DNA from 3 places in the Paenarthrobacter sp. TE3676 genome. Region 1 is predicted to be linked to each of the others. Evidence: riboswitches for the same ligand, from Rfam matches in the RefSeq annotation. Region 1 holds a riboswitch; each other region holds the start of a gene.
The links. Region 1 has a riboswitch for thiamine pyrophosphate ahead of thiO (glycine oxidase ThiO). Riboswitches for the same ligand answer to the same signal wherever they lie in the genome.
Positions count from the first base shown of each region.

Region 2: it holds a riboswitch for thiamine pyrophosphate, as region 1 does, so the genes downstream of both, thiC (phosphomethylpyrimidine synthase ThiC) here and thiO (glycine oxidase ThiO) in region 1, are expected to answer to the same signal.
Region 3: it holds a riboswitch for thiamine pyrophosphate, as region 1 does, so the genes downstream of both, thiD (bifunctional hydroxymethylpyrimidine kinase/phosphomethylpyrimidine kinase) here and thiO (glycine oxidase ThiO) in region 1, are expected to answer to the same signal.

Region 1 is NZ_JBWBQU010000001.1:26,441-31,989, reverse strand. Features, by position in the region: gene ACZ881_RS00185 (TetR/AcrR family transcriptional regulator) at 1-194, shown strand, start outside; gene ACZ881_RS00180 (DUF3107 domain-containing protein) at 245-469, shown strand; gene ACZ881_RS00175 (hypothetical protein) at 508-810, shown strand; gene ACZ881_RS00170 (4a-hydroxytetrahydrobiopterin dehydratase) at 886-1,221, opposite strand; gene ACZ881_RS00165 (thiazole synthase) at 1,235-2,032, opposite strand; gene thiS (sulfur carrier protein ThiS) at 2,035-2,271, opposite strand; gene thiO (glycine oxidase ThiO) at 2,268-3,536, opposite strand; TPP riboswitch at 3,529-3,647, opposite strand; gene thiE (thiamine phosphate synthase) at 3,675-4,346, shown strand; gene ACZ881_RS00145 (ferritin-like fold-containing protein) at 4,377-5,045, opposite strand; gene ACZ881_RS00140 (RNB domain-containing ribonuclease) at 5,087-5,549, shown strand, end outside.
Region 2 is NZ_JBWBQU010000001.1:419,202-424,750, reverse strand. Features, by position in the region: gene rimM (ribosome maturation factor RimM) at 1-22, opposite strand, end outside; gene ACZ881_RS02070 (RNA-binding protein) at 154-396, opposite strand; gene rpsP (30S ribosomal protein S16) at 398-817, opposite strand; gene ACZ881_RS02060 (hypothetical protein) at 1,053-1,490, opposite strand; gene ACZ881_RS02055 (VOC family protein) at 1,592-2,464, opposite strand; gene ACZ881_RS02050 (amidohydrolase family protein) at 2,543-3,625, opposite strand; TPP riboswitch at 3,709-3,816, shown strand; gene thiC (phosphomethylpyrimidine synthase ThiC) at 3,812-5,549, shown strand, end outside.
Region 3 is NZ_JBWBQU010000001.1:503,880-509,428, forward strand. Features, by position in the region: gene ACZ881_RS02485 (Rne/Rng family ribonuclease) at 1-3,199, shown strand, start outside; TPP riboswitch at 3,364-3,462, shown strand; gene thiD (bifunctional hydroxymethylpyrimidine kinase/phosphomethylpyrimidine kinase) at 3,453-5,003, shown strand; gene rplU (50S ribosomal protein L21) at 5,379-5,549, shown strand, end outside.

The DNA of each region.
Region 1 (5,549 bases):
CCCACGTGATTGCGGAGGACACCAAACTGCCCCCGCTTGAAGCGCAGCTGCTTGGGCGTGGTTTGGCCGGAATGGCGCAGGTCAGCGCCCGGTACTGGCTTGAAACGGATGGAAACCTGGACCTCGATGTGGCCAGCGATCTGATCTATCGTTTAGCTTGGCGCGGAATCAGTCGTTTCCCCAAAGAGTCCTAGGCTACAAATAGAGGACTGACTTAACCCTTGATTGGCTTGGAGGCCTTGCTGTGGAAGTAAAGATCGGCATTCAGAATGTTGGCCGTGAGATCGTGCTCGAATCCTCTTTGGATGCCGATGCTGTTGCCAAGATCGTGGCCGAGGCCGTGACCAAGGGCTCCGAACTTCGCCTTACGGACGAGAAGGGCCGCCAGATCATCGTTCCGGGCAACGTCCTGGGCTACGTGGAGATCGGCGCCGAGGAAGTCCGCCGCGTAGGCTTCGGCGCCCTCTAGCCCAATCCCCACGTCTCGTCGTCCGCTAAGGAGTTTTCATGCTTTCTCTCGTCGTGGTGGTTTTGGCCACCATTGCCACCGGATTCATCGTGTGGGCCAACGACAAGCGGCACGGGAAATACGGGATCGCGCTGCCTGCCGGCGTCTCAGCAGCTGTCGGCACCCTGAGCTGGATCGCATTCATCAGCGCCGGATTGGGCTACCAGCCGGGCGCCACATGGATTCCTTGGGTCCTGCCCATTGTGCTCGGGACTGCCGCGGCGGTTGCCGTGGTGCTCTTCCTGGGCCGGACCCGAACGAAACACGACACTGCGGCGCTCACCAAGGCCCTGCGGCTTTAATGCCTTAAGCCCGCGAGATGGCAGTTAACACCAATGGCCAAGCTTGGGATTGGTGTTAACTGCCATCTCGGCTCTTTACGACGCCGGATACCGCTCAGGCTGCGCAGCTGCGCCTACCTTTGCGGCCGCTTCGCTCACAGCGGTGGCAGCGGCAACGTCACGTTTGGTCACTTGGTCGCCCGCATCGTGGGACACGTAGCGGAGAAAAACCCTGTTGTAGCGCCACTCCAGATCCGGATGATGATTTTGGTCCTCGGCGATCTCTCCAACCGCGGCGATGAGCGCTAGCGCGTCCGCCGCCGTCGAGGTTTTATATACACTCACCAGGCCACCCTGGTACTTCCAGTCCGGAAGGTCCCCGAGGGCATCATTGATGGCTGCTTCAGTCAGTTGGTCTTCCGTGCCTGCCATGACTGCTCCTTCATCAGAGGAACTCTGCCCGGCCCTCCATCGCCGAGGATGCGAGCGCGTGCTCCCGCCGCGGGATCCGGCCCGCCTGCTTGGCCAGCCTACCGGCGATCACAGCGTGTTTGAAGGCCTCGCCCATCTGCACCGGGTTTTGCGCCCGCGTTACGGCGGTGGCAAGCAGGACGGCGTCGCAGCCCAGTTCCATGGCAAGGGCGGCATCGGAGGCTGTCCCGATCCCCGCATCGAGGACCACGGGTACGGAGGCCCGGGAAACGATGAGCTCAATGTTGTGCGGATTCAGGATGCCAAGGCCGGTCCCGATGGGCGATCCCAAGGGCATCACGGCTGTTGCACCCAGGTTCTCGAGCCTGAGCGCGAGTACGGGATCGTCATTGGTATAGGCGAATACCTTGAAGCCTCGGTTCACCAGCTGCTCCGTTGCATCCACCAGTTCCACGGCGTCTGGAAGGAGCGTGTGTTCGTCCGCGATGACTTCCAGCTTCACCCAATGGGTCTCAAGTGCTTCCCGGGCCAGTTCAGCAGTCATCACGGCGTCCTTGGCCGTGAAACAACCAGCAGTATTGGGCAGCACGCGGATGTCATGGTCCACCAGCAGCTGGAACAGCGAGCCCGTTTCGGCGGGCGAATAGCGACGCATCGCCACTGTGGTGAGCTCCGTCCCTGAAGAGAGGAGCGCTGCTCCCAAGCCATCGAGGCTCGGCGCGCCTCCGGTACCCATGATGAGGCGGGAACCGAATTCGACGCCGTCGATCACCAGTGCGTCGGTGCGAACGTCAACGTTTGCTGTTGTCATGATTAGCCTCCCTGGACTGCTGTTACGAGTTCAAGTTCGTCTCCGTCGGAGAGCGCTGTCACGGCCCATTGGCTGCGCGGCACCACCTCGGAATTGCGTGCGACAGCGACTCCCAGCTTGCCGCCGTCGGCCGCTTGTCCGCGAGGGTCCAAGGCGCGACCGGTGACGGCCGTGACGAGGGTACTGACGGATGCGTCGTCAGAGACTGCGTGGTCGGTTCCGTTCACTTTGATGTTCATGCTGTTTCCTTGGTGGTGGTTCGTGCTGCTGGTGTGAGTGTTCGGGCAACAGGGGCGTTGCCCACGAAACGATGGGGCAGGAAGGGGGCCCACCGGGAGTCTGTGGAGCCTTTGAGGAGTTCCCCCACGATCTTGGCGGCCACCGGAGTCAGGAGGACTCCGTGGCGGAAGAATCCTGTGGCAACCACCAGGCCGTCGATGTCACCGTTGGAAACACCGACCCGTCCGAGCAGTGGAGCGTTGTCCGGAGTTCCGGGCCGGGCGCGGGCGGTTGCTTCAAGGAGTTCCAGTTCAGCCACTGCGGGGACCAATACTTGGGCGTCCCTCAGCAATTGGTAAACGCCACCCGCCGAGACCGCGTTGGAAGAGGCTGACAACCCGTCTTCGCGTTGCGTGGCTCCAATCACCACAGTTCCGTCGTCCCGGGGCACGATGTAAACCGGCACCCCGCGAACCATCCCGCGAATCGTTGATGTGACCAAGGGCCGCAGGTGATCGGGGACGCGAAGCCGGAGGATGTCCCCGTAGACCGGCCTTACGGGAAGCCTGAGGCCTTCAGGAAGACCGGAGAGTTGGGACGCCCCGAGCCCGTTGGCCACCACCGTTTCTCCGGCGTGAACGGTGACTCCTGAGTCCAGCGCCACGCCTGTGACACGCCCGCCTTCCCACAGCAAACCGCGCGCCCTGTAAGCAATGGCGAATCCGTCATCGGCTCCCGACACCCAGGAACTGTCATTGGGCGAATGGGCTGCCAGTCCTGCCAGGAGGCATGCCGCGAGTTTCCTTGGATCGACTTGGTGGTCGGCAGGTATATCGAAAGCACAGGAGATCTGCGGGCTGAGGAGCGGCTCCCGTTGCCTCGCGTCCCGCAGAGCGATAGGTTCGACTTCCAGGCCAGCCGCAAGCTGGACCGACCTTAAGTCTGCGAGCGCCCGGCGGTCGGCTGCGTCGGCACCCACGGCGAGGGTCGGCGTCGTGCGATATCCGTTGTCCTCTGCGCCTTGATGCAGGCCGTCCACGAAGGAGGGCCAGAGCTGGGAAGACTCAAGCATTAACTCAAGAAGGTCTTCTTCCTGGTAATGGAGTTCGCTGACGGGTGCAAGCATGCCTGCCGCTGCGAAGGACGCGCCGGAAGCGGGAGCGGGGTCGATCAGCGCAACTGAACGGCCCAATCGCCGGGCTTCGTGAGCGATGCCGAGGCCGATGACGCCGCCACCAATGACGGCAACGTCTGTCTGGAGGCGGGTATGGCGGGAATCTGCCATTCGTTTCCTTCCCTACGCCGGTACTAGCCGGATCAGGTCAAGCGGTCGGCGCTGAAGCCCTCTCAGCCGGACAGTCATATGACGAATGTCGCGGCTCCCGCAGTACGAGCCCAGTTTAGAGGAACTACTCTGGTTCCCATGACTCAGCCTGACGCTCTTGCCTCCGCCCGCCTTTACCTGTGCACCGATGCCCGTAAGCAGCAGGGCGATTTTGAGGACTTTGTGGACGCCGCTTTCGAAGGCGGCGTGGACATCATCCAACTCCGCGACAAGACGCTGGAAGCTGCCGAGGAACTGGAGATGTTGACCGTCCTGCGGAGCGTCGCACAACGGCACGGACGGCTTTGGGCTGTCAACGACCGGGCCGATGTTGCCAGCATTTCCGGGGCTCCCGTGTTCCACATCGGGCAAAAGGACCTGCCCCTGACTGCAGCCCGGACCCTCCTGCCGAACGCCACCGGCATAGGCCTCTCCACCCACACAACCGAACAAATCGATGCCGCTGTGGCCACCTCCCAAGGGCCCCTGGGACTGGACTATTTCTGCGTGGGTCCGGTCTGGGCAACACCCACCAAACCCGGTCGCGCTGCTGTCGGTTTGGACCTGGTCACATATGCCGCAGAAGCGGTCAAGCGCTCGGGCGACGGTGTGACCCTCCCTTGGTTCGCCATTGGTGGCATCGATCTCAGCAACGTTGAACAGGTTGTGAAAGCGGGCGCCGGCCGGATCGTGGTGGTCCGCGCCATCACAGCGGCACCGGACCCGACGGCGGCGGCCAAGTCGCTGCTGGAAGCCTTGGATTCCGTCTAGGGAAGCCGGAGGTTCCGCGCGATCCGCGGGCTAGGCGGTCAGGCCGAGGCCAGTCATCCGGCGGGCGTGCTTTTCGGCGAGCTCCGTCGTCAGCCTTTTCGCCGCGGCACGCGCGTCCCCGCCGCTTTTCAGCATCGGCCCCAGCAGGGGGTGTTCCATGCCCACGCGTTGCGCCTGCGTCAGCGCTTCCCCCACCAAGCGGCGGCCCCACAGCGCCAATCGCGAAGCGAGGCGCGGGTCATCTGCCAAGGCCCGCCTGAGCAGGACGCGAAGGACTTCCGTGGCCTGATCGGGTGAAGCAACGCGCTCAACGAAATGCTGCGTTGTCGGGTCGAGGAACATCGAGACAGCCCTATAGAAATCCGATGACACAGTATCGATGACATAGGCCTTCATCACGGATTCGAACCAGTCCCCCGGCTTGGTGCGCTCGTGGAAGTGATCGAAGGAGCGCTGAAACGGCAGCATGGCACGTTCGGGATCCAGACCCATCTCCGACAGGCGGTCGTTGAGGAGGGCGAAGTTTCCGTAGGCCCCCACTGCGATCTTCGCGAGCACGGACCTGTCGTGAAGCGTGGGTGCATAGCGGGAATCCAAGGAGAGCCGCCCGAAGGCGGACAGTTCGCCATACGCCATGGCTCCAAGCAACTCCGCTGAGAGTTGCCCGGCATAGGCTGCGGCGTCCGGGGAAGTGCCCATGATCCAAGACTATCGGCCCATTTCGGGCTAACCTGATTTTCGTGTCACATCATCGGATTGCGCCCAACGTCGACGACTCGTCGGACCAGCTCGCCTCGGCCCTCGCCGCCCTGAGGACGGAGCTGGAACTCCCCGGCGAATACCCGGCAGAAGCTGTGGAGGAGGCACGGGAAGCGGTGGAGGCCCTTGAGCTGCCGGCCCAGGACCTGCGGGATATTCCTTTTGTGACCATCGACCCCGCGACGTCCACCGACCTGGACCAGGCTCTGTTCATTGAACGGGCCGGTGATGGATACAAGGTCCTCTATGCCATCGCCGATGTGCCTTCCTTCGTGGCTCCCGGCGGCGCGCTTGATACCGAAACGCGTCAACGCGGGCAGACGTTCTACGCCCCTGACGGGCGGATCCCGCTGCATCCGGAGGTCATCAGTGAGAACGCGGGAAGCCTGCTGGCCGACCAGGATTGCAGCGCGTTCGTTTGGGATTTCGACCTGGACGGGAAAG
Region 2 (5,549 bases), 390 kb from region 1:
TCCGGGCCACCTGGAGCTGCATGGGTTCCTCTGAATTCTTGTAGTGTCCGCGCCGCCGGGCGGCAACGGACAGGAAAGTGTGGATAAAGCAATCCGGCCCCTCCACCATATTCGGTGAAGGGGCCGGATCTAAGACAAGTATTGCTGAGCGCGTTACCGGCGACGGTCTGTGTCGACGACGTCGACCCTGACCTGCTCGCCACCAGCCAAGGCTGCAACCACAGTGCGCAATGCGCGTGCGGTGCGTCCCTGACGGCCGATCACCCGTCCGAGGTCCTCCTGGTGAACACGCACCTCGAGGGATTCCCCGCGGCGGTTGTTCTTGGCACTGACCTTGACATCCTCAGGGCTGTCAACGATCCCACGGACCAAGTGCTCGAGCGCTTCTGCCAGCAACTTACTCAGCCTCGGTGGTCTCTGCTTCAGCCTCGGCCGGAGCTTCGGCTTCGTCCTTCTTGGCCTTCTTGGTGATGGCTTCCGGAATGATGACGGAACCCTTCTCCGGGGCTACGAAGGCTTCCTTCGGAGCTTTGGTCTTCAGGGTGCCTTCCTGGCCCGGCAGGCCCTTGAACTTCTGCCAGTCACCGGTGATCTTGAGGATCGCGGCAACCTGCTCGGTGGGCTGGGCGCCAACGGAAAGCCAGTACTGGGCGCGCTCGGAAGCGACCTCGATGTACGACGGCTCTTCGGTGGGGTGGTACTTGCCGATTTCTTCAATGGCACGGCCATCGCGCTTGGCGCGGGCATCCATGACGACAATGCGGTAGTACGGTGCGCGCATCTTACCGAAGCGCTTAAGGCGAATCTTTACGGCCACTTTTGTGGTCACTCCTGTTTCTGAAACGAGGTGAACCCGACGTTTTGCACCCGTGGGGCGGGCCATACTTGACGGTTCGAAGGACAAGATACGAGCACGGAGAGAGGGGCCGCACCGATCGAGTACCTGTCTATTGTGCCAGATGCCTGGAGCAAATACGACTCAGCCCACGTCGAGCGGCGTGTTCTTGCCCACTCCCCCGAATAAAACGTGCCGCGTGGTCCGCGTCAATGCATCATTCAGACCAGACGAAGAGTCCGGAGCGTTCCGCCTTTTCGACGTCCGTGGCGAGGGCGGCCAACTGCTGGACGTACTGGCGCGATCGGGCTGCATCAAACGGCATATCGTCCTGCGCGGCCCAGGCAGCAGCCACGTCATCGAGGACGTTCGCGTCGCCTTCGCTTTCATAGGTGAGCAGTTCGGCCAACGCCCTCACCATGGCTTCAGGAACCCCAAGAAGGGCATCACTGGTGACATCAACCAGGGCAAGCTCATAGTCAGCTCCGGCGGCGTGGACAGCTTGTCCTGCGAGGTCGCCCAACTGCTCCACCTCGAAGTCGGTGATTCCCTCAATCCTCACGGCGGGGCCGGTTACATCGGCACCCTTTTCAAGGGCAGCTGCCCGCTTGAGTGCTTCATCGTGGGTGGCTACAAAAATTTCGGCAAAGCCCATGGAGAGTACTCTCATTCCTTCGTGCTGACGGGGCGGCGGCGCGAATCCGAATGGCTCCGTGCCGTCACTGCCCAGCCTAGTGCAGGAGAAGCGGCAAGCTGCTAGCGGACGGCAACCCGCAGCTTGTTCCGCCACGGGTCCTCAAACTGAAGCTCAGCCCCGGTGTGCTGATGCTGCACTCCTGCAACCTTCAGGCGATCCGCCAACGCTGCGACGTCGTCACTTCCGGGCACTTCGATCAGAACCTCCCCGAGTCCGAGCGTGTCCTTTCGGGGGCCGGCACCGCGGCTGTTCCAGACGTTCATGGCCATGTGATGGTGGTAGCCGCCGGCGGAAACGAACAACGCCTGGCCATGCCAGCCTGCGGTCCGCTCGAAGCCGAGGGTCTCCACATAGAACTTTTGCGCAGTTTCGACGTCACCCACCTGCAGGTGCACGTGCCCGATCCCGGCAGCGGCCTCGCGTTGACCCGTCACGGCAGCTTCACTCAGGTGCTGCTGGAGGAAGCGCTGCGGGGGCAAGGCCACATTGTCCATCACAACATTGCTGCCGTCCCACTGCCAGAGCTCACGCGGCTTGTCGTAGTAAAGCTCAATTCCGTTGCCTTCGGGGTCAGTGAAGTAGAACGCTTCGCTCACCAGGTGGTCGGCGCTGCCTGCGAAAGCACGAGGTTCGTACTCCGCCGCCGTAGCAATAGTCGCGGCCAGCGACGGCTGATCCTGGAACAGGATTGCTGTGTGGAACAGACCGGCCTCTCCCCGCCCGGGAATCTGCAGTCCCGCAGCGGGGGCAAGGTGGACAACGGGCTTGGCTACGCGTCCGAGGTACAGGCCACCATCCTGCTCAGCCACGACTTCCAGGCCAAGTGCTCGCTGATAGTAGTCGCTCATGACCTTCATGTCGCCCACCTTGAGCATGACGCTGCCCATGGTGAGTTCGGCAGGCAGAAGATCCTGGCTGAATGATGAGGTCATGTGAAGCTCCCGGTTCTGAGGTGGCCGCGCATCGGCACCTTCTTACCTATCTAAATTACTTGAAGCTTCAATTTATTCCTAACGAACGACATTACCCCTGAGCACGACATGTTTGAGCGCCGCGATGGTACCCGGATGACGGCGCGGATCGTCACTGCACAGCACGACGTCGGCACTTGCGCCTTCGCTGATGCCCTCGACTCCCAGCCACTCACGGGCGCCCCAGGCGGCGGCGTGCAGGACCGCCGCCGGCGGAAGGCCGGCGTCGTGGAGTTCCATCATTTCGTCCGCAATCCTGCCGTGTTTGATCACGCTACCGGCGTCGGTACCGGCATAGACGGAAACCCCCGCTTCGAAGGCCTCCAGCACACGCTCGCGACGACGCTCCCAGAGACGCATCATGTGGTCCGCGTACTCCGGAAACTTCGGCGCTGCCTGGGCTGCGATATCCGGGAAGGTAGCGATGTTGACCAGGGTGGGGACGATGGGCACTGACTGTTCCACCAAACGGGGAAGGTGCCGCGGAAGGAGTCCGGTGGCGTGCTCTATGCAGTCGATATTGGCGTCGAGCATGTCATCGATGGTGTCCTCGCCGAAACAATGCGCGGTGACCCTTGCTCCCTCATCATGGGCCGCGGAAATGGCTTCCTTGACGGTCTTCGCGGGGAACGAGGCAGCGAGGTCTCCAACGCCGCGATCGATCCAGTCGCCCACAAGTTTTACCCAGCCATCTCCGTCACGGACTTCCTTTCGGACCGTTTCCACTAGTTCCCGCGGCTCAATTTCATGACCCAAACCGCGAAGATAACGCCGACTCCGGGCGATATGCCGACCCGACCTGATCAGTCGCGGCAGGTCCGTTCGTTGCTGCACCCAGCGGGTGTCGGCGGGCGATCCGCAATCGCGGATCAGCAGCGTTCCGGCGTCGAGGTCTGCTTGGGCCTGGGCGAGCGTTGCCTGTTCATCCACCGCTCCTCCAAGGCCGAGTCCGATGTGACAGTGGGCATCAACCAAACCTGGCAGGACCCAGCCATCCAATATCCTGTCCGGCGTCGCACCGGGACGCTCAAACGTCAGTATGCCGTCTACGGACCACAGCCCATGGCGCTCTTCGTCTGCCGATACGAGCGCAGGTCCGCTGAATTCGATGATGTTGGCCATGGCAAAAGCGTAGCGGGGGCGGCGTGTTGGAGCCTGGTGCCTGCATGTGACTGGGAGCCCGTCGGGAGCTGTGGTAGCTTCGTCTACGACCACACGGGGGCCCCTGCAGGGGCTGAGATCGGACTGACGCAGTCTGCGACCGTTGAACCTGTCCGGGTAATGCCGGCGAAGGAAGTGAGTATTCCCTTGAGCACCACAGAAACACAGCACAGCCCTGTTCAAAACCAGATCAACACGGGCCAAAACCAGACCAATACTGTCCAAAATACGGCGGAAACTGTAACGCAATCCCTGAAGTCCCATTCGTTGGCTTGGCTGGAAGATCCAGGTAACGGCATACGGGTCCCCGTCACGGAGATCGCCTTGGAGCCTTCTCCCAATGGGCAAGCAAACAAACCTCTGCAGGTATACCGAACAGCGGGCCCCGGAAGCGATCCCGTGGTGGGCCTGGAGCCTTTCCGTGCACCATGGATCGAATCCCGCGGAGACACGGAGGCTTATTCGGGGCGGGAAAGGAACCTGCTCGACGACGGTAAGTCCGCGGTTCGGCGTGGAGCCGCGTCAGCGGAGTGGAAGGGTGCGCAACCGGTGCCGCGCCGCGCCGTCGCGGGTAAGACCGTCACGCAAATGCACTACGCGAAACAAGGCGTCGTGACTCCGGAGATGCAGTTCGTTGCGTTGCGGGAGAACTGTGACGTTGAGCTGGTCCGCAGCGAAGTCGCCGCGGGATGGGCAATTATTCCGAACAACATCAACCACCCTGAATCCGAGCCGATGATCATTGGCAAGGCATTCTTGGTCAAGATCAACGCCAACATCGGCAACTCGGCAGTCACCAGCTCCATTGCAGAGGAAGTGGACAAACTGCAGTGGGCAGCCCAGTGGGGCGCTGACACGGTGATGGACCTCTCCACCGGAGATGACATCCACACCACTCGCGAGTGGATCATCCGCAACTCGCCCGTTCCGATCGGAACAGTGCCTATTTACCAGGCACTTGAGAAGGTAAACGGGGAGGCCAACCAGCTGACGTGGGAGATCTTCCGCGATACCGTGATCGAGCAATGCGAGCAGGGTGTGGACTATATGACCATTCACGCTGGCGTTCTGCTGAGGTACGTGCCCTTGACCGCCAACCGCGTCACGGGCATCGTTTCCCGCGGCGGATCGATTATGGCCGGATGGTGCCTGGCACACCACCAGGAGAACTTCCTCTACACGCACTTTGACGAGTTGTGCGAAATCTTCGCCAAATACGATGTCGCATTCTCCCTGGGTGACGGTCTCCGCCCGGGTTCCATCGCCGACGCCAACGACGCCGCGCAGTTCGCCGAGCTTGATACGCTCGCGGAGCTGACGCAGCGGGCGTGGGATTTCGACGTCCAGGTCATGGTGGAGGGACCCGGGCACATTCCCTTCCATCTGGTGCGGGAAAATGTGGAGCGTCAGCAGGAACTCTGCAAGGGTGCGCCGTTCTACACGTTGGGGCCGCTGGTTACCGATATCGCCCCCGGCTATGACCACATCACGTCAGCAATCGGCGCCACGGAAATTGCCCGCTACGGCACCGCGATGCTCTGCTACGTGACCCCCAAGGAGCATCTGGGGCTTCCCAACAAGGACGACGTCAAGACCGGTGTCATCACGTATAAGATCGCGGCTCACGCAGCGGACCTCGCCAAGGGACATCCGGGGGCCCATGAGCGTGATGATGCTCTTTCCAAGGCACGGTTCGAGTTCCGCTGGAGGGACCAGTTCGCTTTGTCCCTTGACCCGGTCACGGCAGAATCCTTCCACGACGAGACCCTGCCCGCCGAACCAGCGAAGACCGCGCATTTCTGCTCCATGTGCGGCCCCAAGTTCTGTTCGATGCGCATCAGCCAGGACATCCGTGACGAGTATGGTTCGGCAGAGTCGCAGGCCG
Region 3 (5,549 bases), 480 kb from region 1:
AGCCGTTAATGACGAGGCAGCTCCCGCGGAAACTGCGGAAGCGCCCAAGAAAGCCACCAGGACCCGGCGCAAGGCAGCGCCCAAAGTCGCCGCTGACGTAGAGGCACCTGCGGCCGAGGCCCCCGCCTCGGAAGCCGCCCCTGAGGCCGCCGCAGCACCAGTGCGTCGCACGCGTTCCCGCAAGAAGGCAGAGCCCGCCGAAACCCTGCCCGGTTTGGGCGACGAAGCCACTGCTGTGGGCGAAGACGCCGCTGCCGCCCCGGCAGCTGCCGAAGCCAAGCCCGAAGCGGCCGCTGAGCCGGCCCCCGAAAAGCCGGTCCGCCGTCGTCGTGCTACCAAGCCCAAAACTGAAGCCGTAGAGGCGCCGGTTGCCGCGGAAGCCGCGCAGGAAACCACGACGCCGGAAAATGGCTCCCAGCCGGAAGTACCGGTCCCTGAGGTAGCCACCGATGTTGCTGCCCAAAACCCGGAAGCGGAAGCCGCCGCGGACGAAGCTGCCGAAGAAGCTGCCCCTGCAACGTCCACCTCCCTGTTCATGGAGCCGGTTTCCATCACCTCCATGATCTTCCAGGCCCCGGACCTCACCACAGTTCCCCGCGTCGCCGCGGTGGAAGAGAAGGCTGAGGAGCCCGAAGAAGAAACCGAAACTACCACTGAAGGCGAGCTGGAAGACGCAGGTAGTCGCCGGCGTCGCAGGAGCCGCGGCCGCCGTGGCCGCCGTGGAACCGAGCGGGACGAGAACGAGACCGAGGATGGCACCGAGTCCGAGGACGAGGAAGCGCCGGTAGTAGAAGCCCTCGAAGAAGGTGTCACGTCTCGGCGCAGGCGTCGTCGCCGCCGTGGAGACCAGGATCTTGAACTGACCGGCGGCTCGGATGATGATCCGCCCAACACAGTCACCCGTGTCCGCGCGCCGCGCCCCATCACGGAGACAGCACCCTCCAACCGCGTTACCGGCGTCAAGGGATCCACCAGGCTGGAGGCCAAGAAGCAGCGCCGACGCGAGTCCCGTGAAACCGGACGCCGCCGCCAGGTCATCACCGAGGCTGAGTTCCTTGCTCGCCGCGAGTCGGTGGACCGCCAGATGATCGTCCGCCAGCGCGACGACAGAATACAGATTGGTGTCCTGGAAGACGGTGTGCTTGCTGAGCACTTCGTGTCCAAGACCCAGCAGGACTCCCTGATCGGCAACGTGTACTTGGGCAAGGTCCAGAACGTGCTGCCGTCCATGGAAGCTGCGTTCGTGGACATCGGACGGGGCCGTAACGCCGTCCTGTACGCCGGTGAAGTCAACTGGGACGCAGTCAACCTTGAAGGCCAGCCGCGCCGGATCGAGAACGCCCTGAAGTCCGGCGACTCCGTCCTGGTCCAGGTCACCAAGGACCCCGTGGGACACAAGGGTGCCCGCCTTACCAGCCAGATCTCCTTGCCGGGCCGCTACCTGGTGTACGTACCCGGTGGTTCCATGACCGGCATCTCACGCAAGCTGCCCGACGTCGAGCGCAACCGCCTCAAGCGCATCCTGAAGGACCGCCTGCCGGAGAACGCCGGTGTCATTGTTCGCACAGCAGCCGAGGGCGCTTCGGAGGAAGAGCTCACCCACGACATCAACCGTCTGCGTGCGCAGTGGGAAGGCATCGAAGGACAGGCCTCGTCCACCAAGGTCCTGGCTCCGGAACTGCTCTACGGCGAACCTGACCTCACCATCAAGGTGGTCCGTGACGTCTTCAACGAGGACTTCTCCAAACTGATCGTCTCCGGCGACGACGCCTGGGACACCATCGAGGCTTACGTGACATACGTTGCCCCTGATCTGGTGGGCCGCCTCGAAAAGTGGACCAAGGACCAGGACATCTTCGCCGCGTGGCGCATCGACGAGCAGATCCACAAGGCCCTGGAGCGGAAGGTCTTCCTGCCTTCCGGCGGTTCGTTGGTCATCGACCGCACCGAGGCCATGACTGTAGTGGACGTCAACACCGGCAAGTTCACCGGCAGTGGCGGAAACCTTGAAGAAACAGTCACCAAGAACAACCTGGAAGCGGCCGAGGAAGTTGTTCGCCAGCTTCGTCTGCGCGATATCGGCGGCATTATCGTCATTGACTTCATTGACATGGTCCTTGAATCCAACCGCGACCTCGTCCTCCGCCGCATGGTGGAGTGCCTCGGACGGGACCGCACCAAGCACCAGGTGGCCGAAGTAACGTCGCTGGGCCTGGTCCAGATGACGCGCAAGCGCATGGGTACCGGCCTCCTTGAGGTCTTCGGTGAGCAGTGCGAGCACTGCGCTGGCCGAGGTGTCGTCACGCACGACGAGCCCGTTGAGCACCGACGCGCCAACGTAGTGGCTGCTGAACATCACCGCCCGCACACGGAAGCGCAGCAGCCTGCTGCGCGGACCGAACGCAAACGCCGCCGCGGCAAGGGCGGGGGACCGGCTGTTGCCGAAGCTCCCGCGCAGGTCCACACCACCACGTCCGCCCCGGTCGCAGCATCCACCACGGCTGAACCGCAGGATCCTGCCCGGATAGCCAAAGCCGAGGCAACCAGGGCCGCCCTGGCGACGATTGCCGCTGCAGCGCACGCCGCACACCTGCACGACGACGAAGTTCACCGTGCAGAGGAGGAAGCGCGGGCGGCAGGCCGGCACGAGCCGGACGGAAGCCCTACAGCCGGCACCGCCGCCAGTAGTGAAGCAGGCAGCGGCGAAGCAGGGGCTTCAGCCCGCGATGCTGCAAGCAGGGAAGCAGCAGTCCAGGAAGCAAGATCTACTCCCGTACTGCGCTTCGGCGGGGAAGAAGTTGCCTTGCCGTTCGTTGAGCACCACGAGGAACCGCAGGCAGCCAAGCCTGCGATGAGCCTGGATCTGCTGGCCGAAGCGTTTTCGCACCTCGGTGCGGCTCCGGCACCCGAGCAGGAAGCCGCTCCGGTTTCAGCCCCGAAGGCTGCTTCTCCGGCACGGACTGCTGAGGAAGATCCCGAGGCTGTTTCAGCCTCGCGTGGTCGTCGTGGTCGCCGTAACCGGAGTGCCAGCAGGGCCCAGGGCGCGGCCAATGAAACCAGCGTTGAACACCATGAGGCGACAGCGTCGGCCACCCGGGGTTCGGCCCATGAGGCCAAGGCGCCTGTGGAACCGGCCAAGAAGCTACCAAAGGATGAGCCCATCATCCTCGGCGTTGGAGTTCCTGCTTCCGAGCTCTAATCGCGGCGAATAAGTTGAAGAGGGCCCTGCGCTATGCCAAACGGCGGGTAGCGCGGGGTCCTTTTGCGTCCGCTCTGCAAGCCACGCACAGGCTGCGTTCAGAGTCACATCCGGGCGTCGGTGTGGCCCGGTTCCCGCGGCGCGTTGCTTCCCGGCTACGCTTGGGGACTGACACGGGGTGCCGGGCGTTGGGCCAGGCTGAGATCCAAACCCGTTGAACCTGTCCGGTTAGCACCGGCGAAGGGATGTCCTCATGACTGCATCATCATATTCATCGGTGTACCCCCTCGACGCTCCGGCTTCGGGCCGTCCAACCCCGCGCATTCTGAGCATTGCCGGCTCGGACCCTTCAGGTGGCGCCGGAATACAGGCGGACCTGAAGAGCATCGCCGCTTTCGGCGGGTATGGCATGGCTGCCATCACGGCCCTCACCGCGCAAAACACCAGGGAAGTCAGTGCCGTCCACGTCCCTCCCGCGCACTTCCTGCGTCAGCAACTGGAAGCCATTAGTGCCGACATCACCATTGACGCCGTCAAGATCGGAATGCTCGGCGACGCAGCCGTCATCAACGAGGTCCGGGGCTGGCTCGAAGAGGTGAGTCCCGCCGTCGTGGTCCTTGATCCGGTGATGGTGGCCACCAGCGGTGACCGGCTGCTGCGGGAGTCTGCTGAGAAGGCATTGCGTTCGCTGCTGCCTTTGGCCCACCTCATTACGCCGAACCTTCCTGAACTGGCCATGTTGCTGGGGGAGCCCGAGGCAACTGACTGGGCTTCGGCGCTGGACCAGGGCAAACGGCTGGCAGCGGAGTACGGAAACACGGTCCTGGTCAAGGGCGGCCACCTGCCAGCGCCGGAGTGCCCCGATGCGCTGGTGAACACGAGCGGGCTGCTGTCCCGGGACGTGATCGAAGTGGCAGGTCCCCGGGTTGCAACGCGGAACAGCCACGGTACCGGGTGCTCTCTGTCTTCCGCCTTGGCCACAGTCCAGGCACGAACCGGTGACTGGGAAGTTTCATTGCGGGAAGTCAAGCCGTGGTTGCTAGGGGCATTGCAGGCCTCTGACACCCTGCACGTGGGTCAAGGCAACGGGCCCGTGAACCACTTCCACCACTTCCAGCAGGCATCCACGCCGGGCGCTTTCGCTGCGGCGATGTGGAACGAAGCCGTCCCCGAACTCGAAGCGATTTACGGGCTCCCGTTTATTCAAGGACTTCAATCCGGCGAGCTGCCGGAACGTGACTTCAATTACTACCTTGCCCAGGACGCTCTCTATCTCAATGGGTATTCGAGGGTCCTCGCACGTGCGGGCGCCTTGGCGCCCACGGAGGAAGAACAACTGTTCTGGGCAAAGGCATCACAGCAGTGCCTGGAGGTTGAATCGGAGTTGCACAGGAACTGGCTGAGCACGCGGGAAGCCTCCACGGCAACCGGACCGGTTACCAAGTCCTACGTGGACCATTTACTGGCAACATCCGCCGCCGGCAGCTACGCCGTGGTGCTGGCGGCGATCCTGCCCTGTTATTGGTTGTACGCGGAGGTGGGTCAGCAGCTTCATACGGCATACGTAGACGCCGGCGCGCCTGCGGACCACGCATACGCGGACTGGTTGAAGACTTATGCCGACGAGGATTTCGCGGCGGCAACACGGAAAGCGATCAACTTCACTGCTGCCGCGGCCGTCGCGGCTTCTGGCACGGAGCGGACTGCGATGATGGATGCTTTCACTCAGTCCTGCCGCTACGAGACGGCGTTTTTCGATGCTCCCAGGCTGTTTGCCCAGGCTTCGTTCACGCGCGCTCAGTAGCTTTCCGGGCACGCACTTGAGGCCAATTGCGGCGACACGTCCGCGCGTCGCTGGCCGGATCGCGTTAATCTCGCTCAAACCCTGTAGGCTGTATGGGCACGGTGCCGGGAGAGTCCGTTACAACTGGTGATGCAAGTCACGAGGTAGCCTCCGGACCCGGCCTCATTTGCAGCTGAAGGTCAAACTAGCGTAATCTTGATCTTCGGTGCTTACGCCAACACTTGGGTTATGCCCCTTGGAATTGTTCATGGGATGACTCGCGGACTTCGATTCAGAAGTCCACGGCGTTGAGGCACAGCGCGAACCAGGGCTGATTCCGGTTCAAGGTTCCGCACGCAAATTTTGTAATAAACGTCGAGAGAAGTGAGTACCCAAGTGGTGTACGCGATTGTCCGCGCAGGCGGCCGCCAAGAAAAAGTTTCCGTTGGAGACTACGTAACGCTGAACCGCGTCCCCGGTGGAGCCGGTAGCACGCTTGAGCTGCCCGCATTGCTCCTGGTTGACGGCGAGAAGGTCACCTCCGCAGCTGCGGAACTGGCCAACGTC